DNA from 3 places in the Paraburkholderia sp. HC6.4b genome. Region 2 is predicted to be linked to each of the others. Evidence: predicted binding sites of a transcription regulator. Region 2 holds the regulator's gene; each other region holds the start of a gene.
What was found. The regulator FNR, encoded in region 2, switches genes on or off when oxygen is low (the NO sensors DNR and NnrR bind a similar motif). The targets are predictions, from matches to a motif close to TTGATNNNNATCAA.
Positions count from the first base shown of each region.

Region 1: the regulator FNR is predicted to act here: its motif matches at 3,312-3,325, upstream of HDG34_RS25835 (universal stress protein).
Region 3: the regulator FNR is predicted to act here: its motif matches at 4,614-4,627, upstream of HDG34_RS19490 (basic amino acid/polyamine antiporter).

Region 1 covers NZ_JACHDC010000018.1:85,652-92,021, reverse strand. Annotated here, with positions in the region: gene HDG34_RS25860 (dihydrodipicolinate synthase family protein) at 1-76, opposite strand, end outside; gene HDG34_RS25855 (LuxR family transcriptional regulator) at 652-1,356, shown strand; gene HDG34_RS25850 (hypothetical protein) at 1,340-1,657, opposite strand; gene HDG34_RS25845 (acyl-homoserine-lactone synthase) at 1,814-2,407, shown strand; gene HDG34_RS25840 (FadR/GntR family transcriptional regulator) at 2,463-3,152, opposite strand; gene HDG34_RS25835 (universal stress protein) at 3,434-3,901, shown strand; gene HDG34_RS25830 (helix-turn-helix domain-containing protein) at 4,123-4,890, shown strand; gene HDG34_RS25825 (SUMF1/EgtB/PvdO family nonheme iron enzyme) at 5,005-6,303, shown strand.
Region 2 covers NZ_JACHDC010000031.1:27,231-33,600, forward strand. Annotated here, with positions in the region: gene HDG34_RS35530 (FAD-binding oxidoreductase) at 1-254, shown strand, start outside; gene HDG34_RS35535 (DUF3564 domain-containing protein) at 443-817, opposite strand; partial or broken gene HDG34_RS40305 (cytochrome C) at 905-1,000, opposite strand; gene HDG34_RS35540 (zinc-dependent alcohol dehydrogenase family protein) at 1,249-2,238, shown strand; gene HDG34_RS35545 (universal stress protein) at 2,397-3,398, shown strand; gene HDG34_RS35550 (universal stress protein) at 3,449-3,919, shown strand; gene HDG34_RS35555 (PAS domain S-box protein) at 3,953-5,053, opposite strand; gene fnr (fumarate/nitrate reduction transcriptional regulator Fnr) at 5,176-5,958, opposite strand; gene HDG34_RS35565 (response regulator) at 5,975-6,370, opposite strand, start outside.
Region 3 covers NZ_JACHDC010000012.1:136,712-143,081, forward strand. Annotated here, with positions in the region: gene HDG34_RS19475 (MFS transporter) at 1-900, shown strand, start outside; gene HDG34_RS19480 (RcnB family protein) at 999-1,334, opposite strand; gene arcA (arginine deiminase) at 1,744-3,003, opposite strand; gene HDG34_RS19490 (basic amino acid/polyamine antiporter) at 3,060-4,481, opposite strand; gene HDG34_RS19495 (ATP-binding protein) at 5,009-6,352, opposite strand; gene HDG34_RS19500 (response regulator) at 6,349-6,370, opposite strand, start outside.

The DNA of each region.
Region 1 (6,370 bases), on a different contig from region 2:
CGGCCCGGCGCGCGAGCGGCGGCACGGCCATGACCGACGCGGCGAACTCGCCGTCGCTAAGCGGTGATTCGTTCATGATGGTTGACGCGGAAACGCGTTAGGCGGAGGTTTCACGGTAGCATCGGCATCACAATGTTGTCAAACAACCTGTGCGTGACGATCGCCCAGCATGCCGTCGGCGGCCAATTGCGCGGGAGCCGATCACGAAATTTCCTTTTGTATAACAATGAAGCGGGCCCGCAGCCAGCGGAATCGGCGCAGGCTTTTTTGGCAACAAGGACACGGCGAGCAATAACCCGCTTTCCGAGATAATCGAGTAAATACGATTTAGTTTAAAGCGCGACGAAATAATGCCGTCAACGAAACATATTAAAATCTGTCGCCGGATGCCGATTAGCCGCGCCGCGCACCCGAGAAGCCCGGCCGGGTTAAAGATTTATTTCAATCAGCATAATAATAGGCGACGCCGGCGTTGCTATCACGTGGCGGCTATCGTTTACCCCGCGGAGCACCGGCGCATTGCGTTCGAGTTTTTAGTGATAGATTATGCGGACCAAAAGAGCGGACCGAAGTTTGTCTGCCAATAACCGCGAACGGGATGTTTGCGAGCCTGAGAGAGCCCAAAAATTGCCGCTACACTTTATCGAGCAGATGGCACCGCTACTGGACGCCGCCGACGAGGCGGAATGGTTCGGCGTAATTACGGGCTTTGCCGAAACGTGGGGCTTCGACAAGATTCTGGTCGCGATGCTGCCGCGGCCAACCATGCGTCTCGAGGACGCTTACCTGCGCAGCACTTACGCACCGGCATGGCGCCAGACGCACGACGAGCAAGGCATGGTGCATATCGATCCGACGGTCGCACACTGCCTGTCACGCTCATCGCCGCTGGTCTGGACGCCCGAGATTTTCGCCAGCCCGGCGCAGCAATCCCTGTATGAGGAAGCTCGCTCGTACGGCCTGAGCGCGGGCGTGACGCTGCCAATTCATGGGCCGAATCAGGAAGCCGGCATGATGTGCTTCGTCAATGACGACAAGCCGTCAGACGGGTTCAGGCGCCATGTGAACGCCGCGTTGCCGAACCTCGTGCTGTTGCGCGACCTGGTGATCGACACCAGCAAACAGCATCTGAATTCACATGCGCAGACCTTGATGCCGAAGCTCACGCCGCGCGAGCGAGAATGTCTGAAATGGACCGCACGCGGCAAATCCACGTGGGAGATATCTCACATCCTGAGTTGCTCGGAAGCGGTGGTGAACTTCCATATGAAAAACATCAGGGCGAAATTCGGCGTGAATTCGCGGCGTGCGGCAGCCGTGATCGCGGCGCAGCTTGGGCTTATTGACCCGGGTTGAGCAGCGCGGCCGCGTCGCGGCTGTACATCACGCGCTCGGCGCGACCCAGATCGGCGTCCGACACGGTCTTCATGAAGTACAGACCCAGCAGGATCGACACCGGCGCCGGGATCTCCGCGCCCGACTCGAAGCGGCTGCCGCGCGATTGCGTGACGCCAAAGCGAGCCCAGAAACGGCGCTGGCTCTCTTTTTTCTTCTTCCGGTAGGCAATGATCAGAACGCGATCCACTGCCGAAGAGACCTCCGAAGGACGCGCCTGGAGGTGGGTTTGCGGTTGCCAGTGATTGTCGAGGAGTTCCATTTTGGACCCTTGTAGGTTGGGGGCGGAGACGTGTCTGAATTCTGATATACCCGATAAGCATCCACACCTATCCAGGTAGGTAGGTGGCGCAAAGATTCAGAATGCATAAGTTTTCCTGCGTATCTGGCAGCCCCCCAACGCGTACAGGAGAACGTCATGCAAACCACGATCCGAATTGGACTCCGGCAGGAATTCGACAACGAACTGATCAACGAGATGTACCGCTTGCGCGCCCGTGTCTTTCACGGCCGGCTCGGCTGGGAAATTCCGACCATCGCGGGAATGGAGATAGACGGCTACGACGCGCTCGGGCCGTACTACATGCTGATTCAGGGCGAAGACGAACGGTTGCGCGGCTGTTGGCGCCTGATGCCGACCGAAGGTCCGAACATGCTGAAAGACACCTTCCCGCAGCTACTGCATGGCGCGGCCGCGCCGGTCGGGCGACATATCTGGGAACTGAGCCGCTGGGCGATCGAGACCGGCGGTGAGGAACAGTCGTTTGGTTTCACGGATATGACAATCCGCGCAATTCAGGAAGTGATGTGCTTCGCGCAGCACATGGGCATCACGCATTACGTCACGGTGACCACCACGCCGATCGAGAGGATGCTGCGCCGAGCCGGCCTCGACATCAGCCGGCTCGGGCCGCCGCTGCAGATTGGCATCGAGCGGGCCGTCGCGCTCGACGTCGCGGTGAGCGCGAAAACGCTGACCTCGCTGTTCGGGCCGGTCGCCGTCGCTGCTTGAGCCGCGCCGAAGCGCGGCCTGACAAAAGTCGCGACGCCTTCACCCGCGCGCGGACTCAGGAACCGAACATCCGTTCCAGCGCGTTCTCGAGATGCGCGCGCATTGCGGCCCCTGCGCCCGCCGCGTCCTTGCGGCGGATTGCGTCGAGCACCGCCATGTGTTCGGCCTGCACCAGCCGCTGCCGCTCCACCGTCTTGACGAGCGACAGATTGCGCGACAGGTTCATGCTGAACAGGATCTGCTCCTCGATGAACGACATCACCGTGATGAAAAACGGATTCTTCGACGCGCGCGCGACCGCCTGATGAAACAGGAAGTCATCCTTCGCGCCGATCCCCTGCGCCTCGATGATGCGCTCGAGCTCGTCCCACGCGTGCTGGATCGCGGCGATGTCGTCGGCGTCGGCCTTCAGCGCTGCCTGCGCGGCCGCGCCCGCCTCGGTCACGATGCGAAACTCATAGCAGCGGCGGATATCGGACAGCGTTTCGAGCGGCGCGAAGCGGCGTACGTCCGGATCGGGGCGCCGCGCGACGGTCGTGCCAGAGCCGTGCCGCGTCGAGATGATGCCGTCGGCCCGCAATCGCGCGAGCGCTTCGCGCACGGTCGGTCGGGACGTGGCGAAACGCTCCGCCAGCGCGTGCTCGGTCGGCAATCGCTCGCCTTCCTTGTACTCGCCTTCGAGGATGCGGTTGAGAATGTCGCCGTAGATCTGGTCGGGTAAGCCCTTGGTTTTTCGATCGTTCATCAGCGGACTGGCCAGCTTGTCTGAATATGGCTTGATTGTAAGGCCAACCCTGTTTCGGCTTCAGCAAAGTTCTACGGGTTGTAAGCATGCCAGGCTGCTTCGCGCACGCCGCCGCGTCCGCCATTTTGTCCGCGCCGCGCCGGAATATTTGGCCAGTGTTTGATTTACATCCTGGTCCGGTGCATCTTTTCGGGCAATCATCTAAGCTTCATTGGTATAAAAGATCAATAAACCTGCCGCGGTTAGCAATGTGGCAGACGCATTTTTGACTCGGAGCCGATATGTACACTCGCATCCTTGTAGCGGTCGACGGCAGCAATACCTCGCGCCGTGCGTTCGAAGCGGCGCTCGATCTCGCCAAATCGAATGGCGCGGTGTTGCGGCCATTTTATGTCGTCGAAAACACGCCGATGTACTTTGAGGCGCCCGGCTACGACCCGTCGATCCTGCGCAACCGCCTGATCGAGGAAGGCCAGGAGCTGCGTGCCGAGTTTTCGAAAGCGATGGCCGAGCAAGGTGTGAAGGGCGACCCGGCGGTCTCCGAGGCTTTGTCGCTCGGCGATGTCGCCGAGATCGTGCTGCAGGCCGCCGCTGAATTCAACGCCGACCTGCTCGTGATGGGCACGCACGGCCGGCGTGGCTTTCAGCGGCTGATTCTCGGCAGCGTCGCTGAACGCTGCGTGCGCCAGGCCACTCTTCCGGTTCTGCTGGTACCGTCCGCCGCGGGCACCGACAAGGAACCCGCCTGACTCTTTCATCAGGCGCGGGGCGGCACGCCACGCCCTGCCTTGCCGGAATCGAGCCACGCTACCCGTCGACGGGCGACGTCGATATAGGCCGCGGCGGCTCACCTTCTCACCTTCGTCAGAGCACCGCCGTTGCTCGGACTGCCGAGCAGCGAACGCGTCACTTTGCCGCCAGTTGCGGGTCATAGCGGGTGGGACAATTTCACCACTACCAATAATCGAACATGCTGAATCCTACTGCTGTGACCCGTTCCTCGACCCGCTCCGCCGGCAACCGCGAGGCCGTGGCGGCACGCGCAGCCGCACGTACCGCCGCGCGCTGCTCCAGCTGTTCGATGCGTGAGATCTGCATGCCGCAGGGGCTGTCGGCGGAGGAACTGCCGAAGCTCGAAACGCTGATCTGTTCGGCGCGCTCGGTGCCGCGCGGCGAAGCGCTGTATCGCAGCGGCGACCGCTTCGACAATATCTACGCGGTGCGCTCCGGCTCGATGAAGACCGTGATGGTCCACCGCGACGGCCGCGAACAGGTCACCGGGCTGCGTCTGGCCGGCGAGCCGCTCGGGCTCGACGGCATCAGCGCGGACCTCCATGCGTGCAGCGCCGTCGCGCTGGAAGACAGCACGGTGTGCATCGTTCCCTATAGCGCGCTGAAGCTGCTGTGTCGCGAAATCAGTTCGATCCAGGAACGCATGCACAAGCTACTGGGCGCGCAGATCGTCAGCGAAGCCGCGCAGATGATGGTGCTCGGCTCGCTGTCCGCCGACGAACGCGTCGCCGCCTTCCTGCTGGACGTGTCACAGCGCAATGCGCAGCGCGGCTACTCGTGGTCGGAATTCAATCTGCGAATGACGCGCGAGGACATGGGTAGCTACCTCGGCATGACGCTCGAAACGGTCAGCCGTACCCTGTCAAGATTTCAAAAACGCGGCCTGATCGACACGCGGGGCAAGCACATTCACATCGTCGATCTCCAAGGCTTGCGGCAGATCTAGCGGCCAGAGTGGCCTGGACGGTCGCGCTGTTAGTCTTGGCACGCCGCCTGCGAGCGGGTAGAGTTTTCAGACCGTCCCCCTACGGCAACCGTGTTGCATGGAGACCCGGCCCCAATGAATCGCGACCCTGTCCCGCATCATCCGCTCGTGCAGCGCCTGCTCGACGCGCGTCAAGTCACCGACGACCTGTTTGCGATCGTCAAACCCGACTACCTCTATGAACGGCCGATCCGCGAGCGTCACCGCGTCGTGTTCTACATCGGCCATCTCGAAGCGTTCGATCGCAATCTGCTCGACCAGCGTCTGTTCGATCTGCCGGCTTTCGCGCCGGAACTCGACCAGTTGTTCGCCTTCGGCATCGATCCGGTAGACGGCGGCTTTCCCACCGATCAACCCGGCGATTGGCCGTCGCTCGCCGCCGTGCGCGAGTATGCGACGCGCGCGCGCCGGCAGATCGACACCGCGCTCGACGAACTCGGCAGCGCGGCGCACGACAAGGCGGCCGTGCAACTGCTGAACGTCGCGATCGAGCATCGGTTGATGCATGCGGAAACGCTCGCGTACATGCTCCATCAGTTGCCTCTCGCGCAGAAGAACACCGCGTTGCGCGAGCCGGTGGTGACGAGCGATGAGCAGCGCGACGCGTTGTCGTCGATGGTTAGCGTGCCGGCCGGCACGGCCGTGCTCGGCATGCCGCGCGAGGCCGGCCGCTTCGGCTGGGATAATGAGTTCGGCGAAATGAGCGTGGACGTGCCCGCGTTCGAGATCGATCGATACATGGTCACGAACGGTGCGTTCCTCGAGTTCATCGAAGACGGCGGTTATCGCGAGCCGAAGTGGTGGTCGCCGAAGGACTGGGCATGGAAGGAAGCGGAGCGCATCGAGCATCCCGCTGGCTGGTCGCAACCCACGGCGCAAGACGGTCGCCCGGCATGGACGCTGCGCACGATGTTCGACGACGTGCCCTTGCCGCTCGACTGGCCCGTCTACGTGAGCCACGCCGAAGCGAGCGCCTACGCGCGCTGGGCCGGCAAAACCCTGCCGACCGAGGCGCAATGGCAACGCGCGGCGCACGGTGCGCCGCAAGCGGCGTCGGGGAACTTCGATTTCCGCAGTTGGGATCCACGGCCCGTCGACGCGCATCCGGACAACGTCAGCACGTTCGGCGCGGAAGGTCAGTTCGGCAACGGCTGGGAATGGACCTCGACGCTTTTCGAAGCGCTGCCGGGCTTCGAAGCGTTTCCGTTCTATCCCGGCTATTCGGCCAACTTCTTCGATGGGCAGCACTACGTGCTGAAGGGCGGCTCGGCGCGTACCGCGCTGTGCATGCTGCGGCCGGAATTTCGCAACTGGTTTCAGCCGCATTATCAGTATGTGTATGCGGGGTTTCGGTGTGTGCGGGTGAGGAATTAAGCGATAGTTGATGCAAGAGACAAGCTATCGCTTTACCTCTAGAAAGGTCAACTATCGGTTAACTTTG
Region 2 (6,370 bases):
GCGACGGCAATCTGCACGTGGTGGTGCAAGAACCCGGCTGGACCGACGAGGCCATCGACGACGTCAAGCGCGTCGTCTATGAACTGACGGGGGAAATGGGCGGCTCGGTATCGGCCGAGCATGGGATCGGCGAGGAGAAGCTGGGCGTGCTCGGCCTGTCACGCTCGCCGGCCGAACTCGCCGCGATGAAGGCGATCAAGCTCGCGCTCGATCCGCACAATCTCCTGAACCCTGGCAAGGTGATCGCGATGTAGTGTGCGCGGCGCGAATCTGCGTGCGCAGCATGTTCCCGAGTCGCTTGCTCAGGCACTCGATCTCGCCGAGCGCGACGTGTTCGAATTCGGCGGGGCGCAGTGCGATCGCATCGTTGCGAACGTACTCACGAAAATATCCGGCGGCGCGTCATGGCATCGGCGACGCGGTACGCCGGAGCTGTGCCGATTCAGGCGTCTTCGCCGGTTGCGAATACGCCGTTTTCCGGTGCCGTCCGTTCGACGTCGATGCATTGCACGCGCCAGTGGCCGCTCGCGAGGATGCGGCCGTGCTCGGCGCACCACTGCACACGGCCGACCTCGCCTTCGAACGGCCCGTCGAGCTGATTCAGATCAAGCCCCTCGAGCACGCAGACCGGCGCGGAGCTATGCGGCGCGCACACGAGCGTATTGCCGCAATCCATATGCAACGCGCCCCATTCGGGCAACTCGAGCCCGAAATGACCTTCGCGCGACCATTGCCGCGTGTCCTTGTCGAGCCAGAGAATGGCGAAGGCCATCGGGTTGACACGATCGAACGTGTCGAGATGAACAGTCAAACGCATGACATGTCTCCGCAATGTAGACAACTGATTCGCATTGCCGGCGCCATCGCGCGTCGGCAGCGGGCCCGCTGCGTGCGCATCAAGTCCTTATTGGCTAAGTACCCATTGCACGAGCGTGTGCGCGTCCTGCGCCGATAACGGCCCACCGCGCTCGGCTCGGTCTCGCCATAAGCAACGCCGGCCGTCAGCGCGCACGCCGAGCACACGAGCAGACAGTTTCGGATTCGCGCAATCACGGCACGTACTCCCGTATCAGGAATAAGATCAGTGTACGGGCGGCGAAACGGCCCTCATTGACTTCGATCAAACGGTCTACGGCGCGGGCCGATCGCGCGACACAATGGCGCGCCTACGCTGATGAGAACGGCGCGCGCCTCGCTGTCTGCCATGACGGCAGCTTGTCGCCGCCGAAGCATCTGAAGGAGAACCCGATGCGAGCGATGGTGTTCGACGGCAACTCGGCGACACTGACCGAGCGGGAAGTGCCTGATCCGCGGCCCGGTGCCGGGGAGATCCTGATCGACGTTCATGCGTGCGGCGTGTGCCGCACGGACCTGCATCTGGTCGACCGCGAGCTCGAGCATCCAAAGCGGCCGGTGATTCCCGGCCACGAAATCGTCGGCGTGGTGGCCGAATTGGGCGCGGGCGTCAGCGGTTTCACGGTGGGCGAGCGGGTCGGCGTGCCGTGGGTCGGGCGCACCTGCGGCCACTGCCGCTACTGTCTGTCCGCCCGCGAAAATCTCTGTGACGACGCTGGCTTCACCGGCTACACGATCGACGGCGGCTACGCCGAGCGCACCGTCGCCGACAGCCGCTACTGCTTTCATCTGCCGCCGCACTACAGCGATATCGAGGCCGCGCCGCTGCTGTGCGCGGGTCTGATCGGCTATCGCACGTTGAGCATGGCGGGCGACGCCGAACGGATCGGCATCTACGGTTTCGGCGCGGCCGCGCATCTCGTCGCGCAGGTGGCGCGTCACCAGCAGCGCACCGTCTATGCGTTCACGCGTCCCGGCGACCACGCGGCCCAGCAACTCGCGCTGCGCCTCGGCGCGGCATGGGCCGGCGGCAGCGACGAGGCACCGCCCGGCGAACTCGACGCCGCGCTGCTGTTCGCGCCGGTCGGCGCACTGGTGCCGCTGGCGTTGCAGGCGGTCGCGAAAGGCGGCGTGGTGGTGTGCGGCGGCATTCATATGAGCGACATTCCGTCGTTCCCGTACGCGTTTCTGTGGGGCGAGCGGCGGATGGTGTCGGTCGCGAATCTGACCCGCGACGATGGGCTTCAGTTCATGCGCAGCGCCGCCGAGATGCAGCTCGCGATCGAGACGACGACTTACGCGTTGTGCGACGCGAACCGCGCGCTCGACGATCTGCGCAACGGCAACCTGACCGGCGCGGCCGTGCTCGCGGTCCGCCCGTGATCCGCTAGCGAGCCGTTCGCGCTTGATACAGATCAAGCCGCGCGCCGCGTCGGCGTTCATCATGTAAGCGCGAACCGTTGGCGTCCCCGTCACGGGCCGAGGTGTGAAGCGACGCGCTTGACGCGCCGCCTCGCGGTGCGACGATCCGAGGAGAGCCGATGAACACTGCTGCCGGGCGCAACACCTTCCACCGCGTGATGATCGCGTCCGCGGGCGGCAGCGGACTGCCGCTCGGCACGCGCGTCGCCCGGCAGTTGGTCGCGGCGGATGCGCGCTTTCGTCTCGTCGATATCGTTTGCAATCCTGCCGCGCTTTATCCGACGCTGATGCTCAGCTATCCGGACTGGTGCGAGGCGCATCGCGCGATGCTGCACGGCGCGCAGGCCGCGCTGCGCGACGCGGTGATCGCGTTGCACGGCGTCGTCGCGGCGACCGACGCCGAGATCGTCGATCTCACCGCGCTGCATCAGGGCGCGGCCGAAGCGCTCGCCCACACGGCGACGCAATGGGACGCGGATCTGGTCGCGGTGGCCGCGCATCCGCGTGAACATCGCTGGGACAGCCGTATCGATCCCGAGGAACTGGTCGCGTCGATCGGGCGTCCGGTGCTGTACATGCCGGCGAGGTCGACCGACGCGAGCGATGCCTCGGCGGTGAGCCGCGTGCTGGTCGCGATCGATGGCAGCGACACCGCGCTCGACGCGCTGCGCACCGCGCTCGCGGTAGCGCCGCCCGACGCACGCATCAAGGTCGTCTACGCGGCCGACGACCGCTTCGCGTGGTGCGAATGGTTACCGTTCGAAGTCGTGTCGCAGCATCGAATCGATGTCTTGCGGCGCGGCGCGGCGATGCTCGAACAAAGCCGGCGCGCGGCCGAAACCGCGTTGCTCGAGTTCGACGATGATTCCGGCGATGCGTCGAGCGCGATTCTGGACGAAGCGCAACGCTGGCACGCGGACCTGATCGTGATGGGTTCGCACGGCATGCGCGGCGCGCCGCACCCGTTGCCGGGGCACGTGACGTCGCGCACGCTGCGCGACGCGGCGTGTCCCGTGCTCGTGTGTCCGCGCGGCGCGTCGTCATTGCGGGCGGACGACGTGCCGCACGGCGAGTGGCGGGAGCCGTATCCGGGCAGTCCGGGCGGGCCCTTTTATCTGTAGCGGGAGCGCGCCACGCGCGTTGACAAATCCAACCTCAGTGGAGAATCGGCATGTACCAACATATCCTCGTCGCGCTAGACGGCAGTGCTTTCTCGAAACGCGCGCTGAAAGAAGCGGTGAATCTCGCCGCGTTGACGAAGGGCGTCGTGCATCCGGTTTATGTGGTCGACAAGACGCCGCTCTTTTCCTATGCCGGCTATTACGACCCGCTCACGCTCGTCGAAGCCTTGCGCCAGGACGGCCAATTGGTGCTGGAGGAGGCCGAACAGGCCTGCGCCGCCGCCGATGTGCCTTGCCGCCCTGAAATGATCGAGTCGGAGAGCCTGTCCGACGACGTCGCCGCGATCGTGCTGCGCCACGGCGAGCAGATCCACGCCGATCTGCTTGTGCTAGGCACGCATGGGCGACGCGGCGTGCGGCGCCTCGTGATCGGCAGCGTGGCGGAGCGGGTGCTGCGTTTCTCGACCTGTCCGGTGCTGCTCATGCGCGAGCCAAGCACCGAGGATGCGCCCGCAGAGTAACCCGCGACAGCGGGGCGCGGCAGCGCGTGAACATTACGCGAGCGCGTCGGCCGGTATCTGGATCGAGATCCCGAAGCCATGGCCCGGCGAGCTGGTGAACGACACGTTGCCGCGCAACTGCCGCACGCGTTCGCGAATGCCGAGCAAACCGAATGAATCTGTTCCCTGCGACCGATCCAGCGCGACACCCACGCCGTCATCCTCGATATCGAGCGATACGATGGGGCCCGCGCAGGTCATGTCGATGCGTACGCAGCTGGCCTTGGCGTGCCGCGCGACGTTCGTCAACGCCTCCTGAACGATGCGAAACAGCGCCGTCGCCGCGAATTCGCCGCACACCGGCTCGGCCGGTTCGAGATGCACGCTCGAGCGCACGTCGTAGCGTTTCGTGAAGTCTTCGGCCAGCCAGTCGAGCGCGGCGGCGAGCCCGAGGTCGTCGAGCAGCGGGGGCCGCAGATCGGCGGCGATACGCCGCAGCGAAGCGGCCATCCAGTCGATCTGCTTTTGCAGTTCATGCGTCTGCGCGGCCAGCGGCTCGGTGTCGGCCTGGCTTTTCAGCTTCGCTTCGAGCAGCGCGACGCTCATTTTCAGCGCGGTCAGCCGTTGGCCGAGATCGTCGTGCAGTTCGCGCGCCATACGTTTTTGCTCGTTTTCGCGGGCGATCTGCACGTGCGTGGATACCTGATTCGCGCGTTCGAGTTCCGCGAGGCGCATACGTTCGGTCAGGTCGCGCGTGATCTTGGCGAAGCCGAGCAGCGCGCCCGACGCGTCGTGCACGGCGGAAACGACCACGTTGGCCCAGAAACGCGAGCCGTCGCGACGTACGCGCCAGCCTTCGTCCTCGGTGCGGCCTACGGCTGCGGCGATTTCCAGTTCGCGGGCGGGCTTGCCGGCCGCGATGTCTTCCGGGGTATAGAACTTCGAGAAATGCTGGCCGATGATTTCTTCGGGCGTGTAGCCCTTGATGCGCTGTGCGCCGGGATTCCAGCTGGTCACGCGGCCGGACACGTCGAGCATGAAGATCGCATAGTCCTGAACCGCATCGATCAACATGAAATAGCGATCCTCGACGGGCACATCCGACACGGACGCCGCACCGGTGAAGCAGGAAGACTCGCCGCTCGACAGATCCATCGCTCCTCCGGGTGGTCACGCAAGGTCGCGCACCGCAACGCACCGAGTTATATCAGTTCGGGAGCGCTTGTTCCACCCCGCATGTCCCGCGAACGAACGTGAGGCGAGCGACGCGTCGGCGTTCAAACCCGAGCCAGTCCTTCCGCGTCTTCGATGCGGATCGTTTTGCCGTTCGCCTTGACGAGGCGCTCGCGCTGGAACTTCGAGAACATCCGGCTCACCGTTTCGAGCTTCATGCCCAGAAAGCAGCCGATTTCCTCGCGGGTCATGCGCAAATGAAACTCCGCCGCGGAAAAGCCGCGCGCCTTGAAGCGCTTCGACAGGTTCAGCAGAAACGTCGCGACGCGCTGTTCGGCGGTCATCGTGCCGAGCAGCATCATCTGGCTCGACTCGCGCACGATCTCGCTGCTCATCATCTGGTAGATGTGATGCTGCATCGGCTTCATCTCGCGACAGATCGCCTCGAGCTGCGCGAACGGAATGATGCACACGACGCTGTCTTCGAGCGCGATCGCATCGCAATTCTGCTTGCCCTCGCCGATGCCGTCGAGGCCGAGCGAGTCGCCGGCGATCTGGAAGCCGGTCACGTGCTCGCGGCCGTCGCGATGCATGACCACGGTCTTGAACGATCCGGCGCGGATCGCGTAGAGGCTTTGAAACGCATCGCCCGCGCGATACAGCGTATCACCGCGTTTGATCGAGCGCGTCGAGCCGATCAACGTGTCGAGTCGGCTCAGTTCGTCGGATGTCAGCTCGGGCGGCATGCAGATCGCGCGCATCGCGCAGGTGGAGCAGCGCGGCACGGCGTAGCGTGTGGCCGCGGTGCGTGGCACGACGTGGATCGGTACGACGTGCGAAGTGCGGGGCGCGTCGTGGCGGGGTTCACAGACTGTGGCAACTTGCATGCTCGGCTCCTGGCGGTCAGACCGGATGCGCACGACGCGCATAGGCAATCGCTTCGATGGCACGGCAGGCGAGTTCGAACTCCGAGGTCTTGTCGAAGCAGAAGTCGGCGCCCGCCGCTTCGCACGCTCGGCGAAACGCCGTCGTGCAATGATTGGTCAACACGATGCTGACGATGGACGGCCGCACCCGCGACAGCGCCGCGAGCAGCAGCAGATTGGTCTTGCCCGAGAAGCACGGGTCCAGCACCGCGACATCGGCGCGACTCGCGACGATGTCGTCGAACGTGTGCTCGACGCCGGCGGACTCGCCGACGATTTCGATGCCGGGAATCAGCGCGATCAGGCAAGCAAGCCGGCGTCGGACCTCGGTCGCATCGTCGACGAGGAAGACTCTCGATAAGGTGGCTGGCGG
Region 3 (6,370 bases), on a different contig from region 2:
CGCTTTATCAGTTCGCTCGGCATTGGCTGCATGGTGCTGGTCACCACGCTCGTAGCCGAATATGTGCCGACCGAACGGCGCTCGCTGGTACTCGGCATGCTGCAAACCGGCATTTCGGCCGGCTATATCGTCGTGATCGCACTCAGCAACTGGATCCTGCCGCAGTACGGCTGGCGCACGCTGTACTACGTGTCTGCCGTGCCGGTGCTGCTCGCATTCGCGATCAAGTTCGCGGTGCCCGAACCGGCGGCATGGCTCGCGAGCCGGGCTGCCGACCGTGCGAGCAAAACGCGGCTCGTCGACAATCGCTACGCGCAGATTTTCCGCGACCGCCAGGCGCGCACGATGTTCATCCTGTGGACCTTCGCGTCGACCTTCGTGCTGTCCGGCTTTTACGGCCTGAACAACTGGCTGCCGACGTATCTCGAGAAGGAATTGCACATCAAGTTCAGCTCGCTGACCGGCTATATGATCGGCACATACGTGGTCGCCTTCATCGGCAAGATCTTCGCGGGCTGGCTCGGTGACCGCTGGAGCCGGCGCGGCGTGTACGTGCTCGGCTGTATCGGTGCGGCACTCTTTCTGCCCGTGATCATTTTCTGGCACACCCACGACAACATTTCCACGCTGATGCTTGTCTTCGGCTTTCTGTACGGCGTGCCACTCGGCACGATCGGCACATTCATGTCGGAGAGTTTTGCGACGTCGGTGCGCGGCACCGCGGTGGGCGGCTCGTATAATCTCGGGCGCTTCTGTTCGGGGGCGGCGCCGATCGTCATCGGTTTTATCGCGACGCAGTTCTCGATCGGACTTGGCTTTCTCGTGGTCGGCGCGGTGTTCTTTTTGAGCGGCGTGACTGCATTGTTCGTTCCCGACCGGCTATACGACACGCAGCATTAAATCGACGCGAAAATGACGAAATCATGTCGTGTCGATGAATGGCCCAGGTTCCGGCGCTAAAACTGGTCGCCGGATAGCCCGGGCACCACGAGGAAGCATTACTGCGTTCCGGCGACAATGTCTGAAATGGTCCAGTTGTTCGTCGTTACGAGCACATAGTCGCCATTGACACCCAGCCATTTGTGCCCGCGCGGCGGCGCATTGAGGCCATGTCCGCGCCAGTCGTCCATCATGAAGTTGTAGTTACGGTATTCGGCCGGCACACGTTGACCTTTATGCCAGTCACGGTGCGGAATCGTCGGCATCACCTGCTGACGGCCCGTACCGGCCATCTGGCCGCCGCCCTGGTCCTTCATGGGCCCAGCCGCAATCGCGAGCGCGGACATACCGGCAAACGACAAGGCGACGAGTTGCGCAACAAAGCGATTATTCATATTCGAACCTCCGTGCGGTGGATGAAAGCTCCGAGCATTCACGCGATTGACGTGAAAAGTGATCGTCCAGCTACTCGCAGATTCATTAACTCGAACTTCATTGCAGCGATCGCTGGTCTATCGAATGTAATCCTTGCAAATCGCGAGATATCAAATTCGATAATTCAGGCGCGAAGTCGTTAAAAAGTATAGTAAAAGGAAGTTCGACTTCAAGCCGGACCTGCCCACCACGACCGCGTGCGTCAACCCGGCGATTAGCGGGGCGATTCGATTCGTCGCGTCGATCGTCTGGACGGATCGCGCCGTTCCTGGCGGCGGCGCAAGCGCACGCGGCGCTGTCGCCCGCTCGCCACTTCAGCGAGCGGGCGACACTTTGCCAGTCACCGGCCAGATTGATTCGCTTGACTGATCAATAGTCGACCGCATCGCGGATGATCGGGCAGGTCATGCAGTGACCGCCGCCACGTCCACGGCCCAGCTCCGCACCGACGATCGTAATCACCTCGATGCCCTGCTTGCGCAACAGCGTGTTCGTGTACGTGTTGCGGTCGTATGCATAGACGACGCCCGGGGACGCGCACACGAGGTTCGCACCGCTATCCCACTGCGTGCGCTCGCGTTGATAGTCGCTGCCGCCCGCCTCGACCACGCGCAGATGCTTCAGCCCGAGCGCCTCGGCGACGACGTCGGTGAACGGCTTGTTTTCGGCGTGCAACTCGACGCCGCTCGGATGGCTGCTCGGCCGATACGAATAGGTGCGCGTCTTCGCCATGAAGTCCGGGGCGACCAGTACGCAATCGCGATCGGCGAACGTGAACACGGTATCGAGGTGCATTGCCGCGCGAATCTTCGGCATCGCCGCGACGATCACGCGCTCGGCCGCGCCCTTCTTGAACAGCATTGCAGCCAGTTGACTGATGGCCTGCCGCGAGGTGCGCTCGCTCATGCCGATCAGCACGACGCCCTTGCCGATCGGCATCACATCGCCGCCTTCCAGCGTGGCGAGACCGTGGTCCTGAGTCGGGTCGCCCCACCACACGTTGACCTTGCCCGCGAAATCGGGGTGGAACTTGTAGATCGCCGTGGTCAGGATCGTCTCCTCGTGGCGGGCCGGCCAGTACAGCGCATTCAGCGTGACGCCGCCATAGATCCAGCACGTCGTGTCACGCGTGTACAGCGTGTTCGGCAGCGGCGGCAGCAGATATTCGGTGCCGCCCGCCGCTTCTTTCGCGACCTCCAGCGCCTTGCCGCCGTGCGCTTCCGGGAAGTCGTGAGTGGATAGCCCACCAATCAGCGTTTCGGCCAGCTTGCGATTGTCGAGCCCTTCCAGATAGCTTCTCAATTCATCGATAAAGCCGAGGCCGACCTGATTCGGCACCACCTGGTTGTCGAGAATCCACTTCTTGCCTTCGGGCACCGCGACCGTTTCGGCGAGCAGATTGTGCATCTCCACCACTTCGACGCCGCGGTCGCGCATCTTCGTGACGAAGTCGAAGTGGTCGCGCTTCGCGTTCTCGACCCACAGTACGTCGTCGAACAGCAGTTCATCGCAATTGCTCGGGGTAAGACGCTGATGCGCGAGCCCCGGTGCGCAGACCATCACTTTGCGCAGCTGCCCGACTTCCGAGTAGACACCCAATTCACCCGCTTTCGCGTCCGTGTTCGCCATGATGATCTCCTGAATGCCAATGTTGGCCCGCTCTGTTCAATCGGATTTCATTAAAGCTAAATCGCGATCCTTCCGGTTACGAGGCCATAGATGCCGATGATCGCGCCAATGATCGCAACGATAAAAATGATCCAGTCGGAAACGATGAAGACATTCTTGTTCTGCTCGCGCCGAGCCCAGATATAAAGCGCCGTTCCTGGCGCATACAGCACGGCGGAAAGCAGAATGAATTTCAGGCCACCCGCCCAGATCATGAAGACCGTATAGATCGAGGCGATTGCGGCCATGATGAAGTCACGCCGGCGCTCGTCGGCGCGCACGTCGTAACCGTCGCCGCGATTCGCGTTCATGCAGCCGAACACCGCGACGAAGAGGTACGGAATCAACGACATCGCGCTCGTCAGATTCAGCATCAGCGCGAACGCATCGCGCGAGAAGTAGGTGCTGATGACGAGCAGCTGCACCACGATGTTGGTCAGCCACAATGCATTGGCAGGTACCTTGTTGGCGTTTTCCCTCGCGAATACGGCGGGCATGTCTTCAGTCTTTGCCGCCGTGAACAACACTTCGGCGCAGATCAGCGACCAGGCGAGATAAGCGCCCAGTACCGAAATCAGCAAACCTATGCTGACGAAAACCGCGCCCCAATGACCGACCACCGCTTCGAGCACCGCCGCCATCGACGGCTGCCGCATGGCCGCGATGTCGGCGCGCTGGAGCACTGCGTAAGGCAGCATCGTCACGAGCACCATCAGCGAGGTCACGACGACGAAGCCGAGAATCGTCGACTGGCCGACATCGGAACGCTTCTTCGCATAACGGGAATAAACGCTCGCCCCTTCGATACCGATGAACACGAACACCGTGACCAGCATCGTGGCCCGCACCTGCTCGAGGATATTGCCTTCGAGTCCTCCGCCGTAGAGGTTGGCCTGGAACAGGTCCAACCGGAAGCCGAAGATCAGGATCAAGATGAACACCAGAATCGGAATGATCTTGGCGACCGTGACGATACTGTTGATGAAGGCCGCCTGCTGCACGCCCTTCAGGATCATGAAATGAAATAGCCAGATGCCGATCGATGCAACGACGATCGCGACGACCGTATTGCCATCGCCGAACACGGGAAAAAACGCGCCGAGTGTCGACTTGATCAGCACCCAGTAAGAAACGTTGCCGATACAGCTACCGATCCAATAGCCAAATGCGGAGAGAAAGCCCGGATAATCGCCAAAGCCCGCTTTCGCATACGCAAACACGCCGGCGTCCAGTTCGGGCTTGCGTTCGGCCAGCGCCTGAAATACGCGCGCCAGCATATACATGCCCGTGCCCGCAATCAGCCAGGCAATCACGGCACCCACCGGACCGGTGGCATTGGCAAAAGTGCGCGGCAGGGAAAAGATCCCGGCTCCGACCATGCCGCCCACCACCATCCCGGTGAGTTGCATTTTTGACATCTTTTGTGGAGTGGACGCCATTCGGATTCCTTTTAGTTACCTTTTTAACAAGGATCTTTAATCAGATTCGAACGAAACGTGTCTCTCGGCCAATCTTGCTGTTGATCAGCCGCGCTACTCTGCAACCACCACACGAAAAGAATGGTCTGTCCATTGGCGTTTGTCAATTTATCGAAGACAAGGTAACGGACTGTGGCTCGCGATGCGATCGAATCCATCGATGCTGCGTTGCCGAATCTGGTTGAATTTGCGAATTAACAATTCACCACGCATCTGAATCGCTCGCATCGAAAAGTCGCTTTGAATGTCGATGATTTAACAATCATGCGACCTGCCGCATCATCGTCGCGGTTTTCTCAAATGATGGGGAATCGCAGAAGCGAGCTGAACCGGTGGTCGTTCAGAACTACTGAGAAGCACCAGAGCCACAGCTCGAAATGGCGCGCGGGGGTCATTAATAGTCCAAACCCGATGACGATTTCGTAATGGCGGGCTTTGTGAATTTTTCTGACGGAATCGTCTGCGTGTCCGCGCCGCAAGAGGTCCAACTATGATTCGCGCAACTTCCTCAACGTCAGCCGCGCTTCGAGACCGCCGCCGACGCGGTTGTGCAGCGTGAGCGTCGCGTCCATCGCGAGCGCGAGTTGTCGCGCAATCGCGAGCCCCAGCCCCGTGCCGCCCGTTTGACGATTGCGCGACCCTTCGAGCCGCACGAACGGCTCGAACACCGTCTCCAGCGACTCGACCGGAATGCCGGGACCGCGATCGAGCACCGACACGGTAGCCTCGCCATCGTGCAACGCCCCGATATCGATCTGCGCGGCGCCGCCGTACCTCAGCGCGTTATCGACCAGATTGCCAACGATGCGCTTCAACGCCTGCGGACGCATCGTCAGCGACTGGCCGAAATGGCCCTGCAGTGACACTTGCTGACCCGCGTCGACGTAATCGCACACCAGGCTGTCGAACAGTGCATCGGGATCGATGCGGCGCGGCACCTCGGTCGTGCCATGCATCGTGCGCGCATAGGTGACCCCTTCCTTGACCAGCGCCTCCATTTCCTGCAGATCCTGGCGCAGCTTTGCGGCCTCGCTGTCGTTGTCCATCGTGTCGACACGCAGACGCATGCGCGTGATCGGCGTCTGCAAATCGTGCGAAATCGCCGCGAGAATCTGCATGCGCTCGGTCATGTACGTGGCGATCCGGTCCTGCATCGCGTTGAACGCGCGCGCGGCGCGCGCCACTTCGGACGGACCGGCTTCGCGCAGACGCGCGGCCTTCAGGTCGGGGCCGAGCGTGTCGGCCGCGACTGCGAGCTGATTGAGCGGGCGCGTCGCGAGCCGTACCGCCAGCCAGCAGCAGGCCGCGAGCACGAGCAGCTGCAGCGTCAGCACGAGCGGCAGCCAGCGCGACAACGGGGCGCCGGGCATTGGCCGCAGGTCGATGGTGAGCGGCGTGCCGTCGCTCAGTTTCAGGTGCACCTGCAGACGCTCGCGATCGCCCGGCACTGCGTTGACGGTCAACGGATAACGCGTGCCGATGCCATCGCCGATCGACTGCGCGACGCGCGCCGACAGGCTCGCGTCGACCGGGGTGCCTGGCACGCCCGGGCCGAGCACGAACTCATAGCTGCGCCGCGCGAGCCGCGGCAGCCACTGGGCGCGCTCGTCGGGCGGCAGATGATCGAGCAGCGCGACCGAGCTCGCCACCTCGCGCTCGATGTAGCCCATCATGATGTTGGTCATCGTCTGGTCGCGCTCGGTCATCGTGAGCCAGAACGACAGCGCCTGCGCGAGCGCGAGCCCGACGAACAAAATCACCGCGAGCCGCGCGAACAGCGTGCGCGGCCAATGCGGCCAGCGCAGCAACGACGGTGATGGAGATGCGCTCATTGCGGATCTCCGATCGCG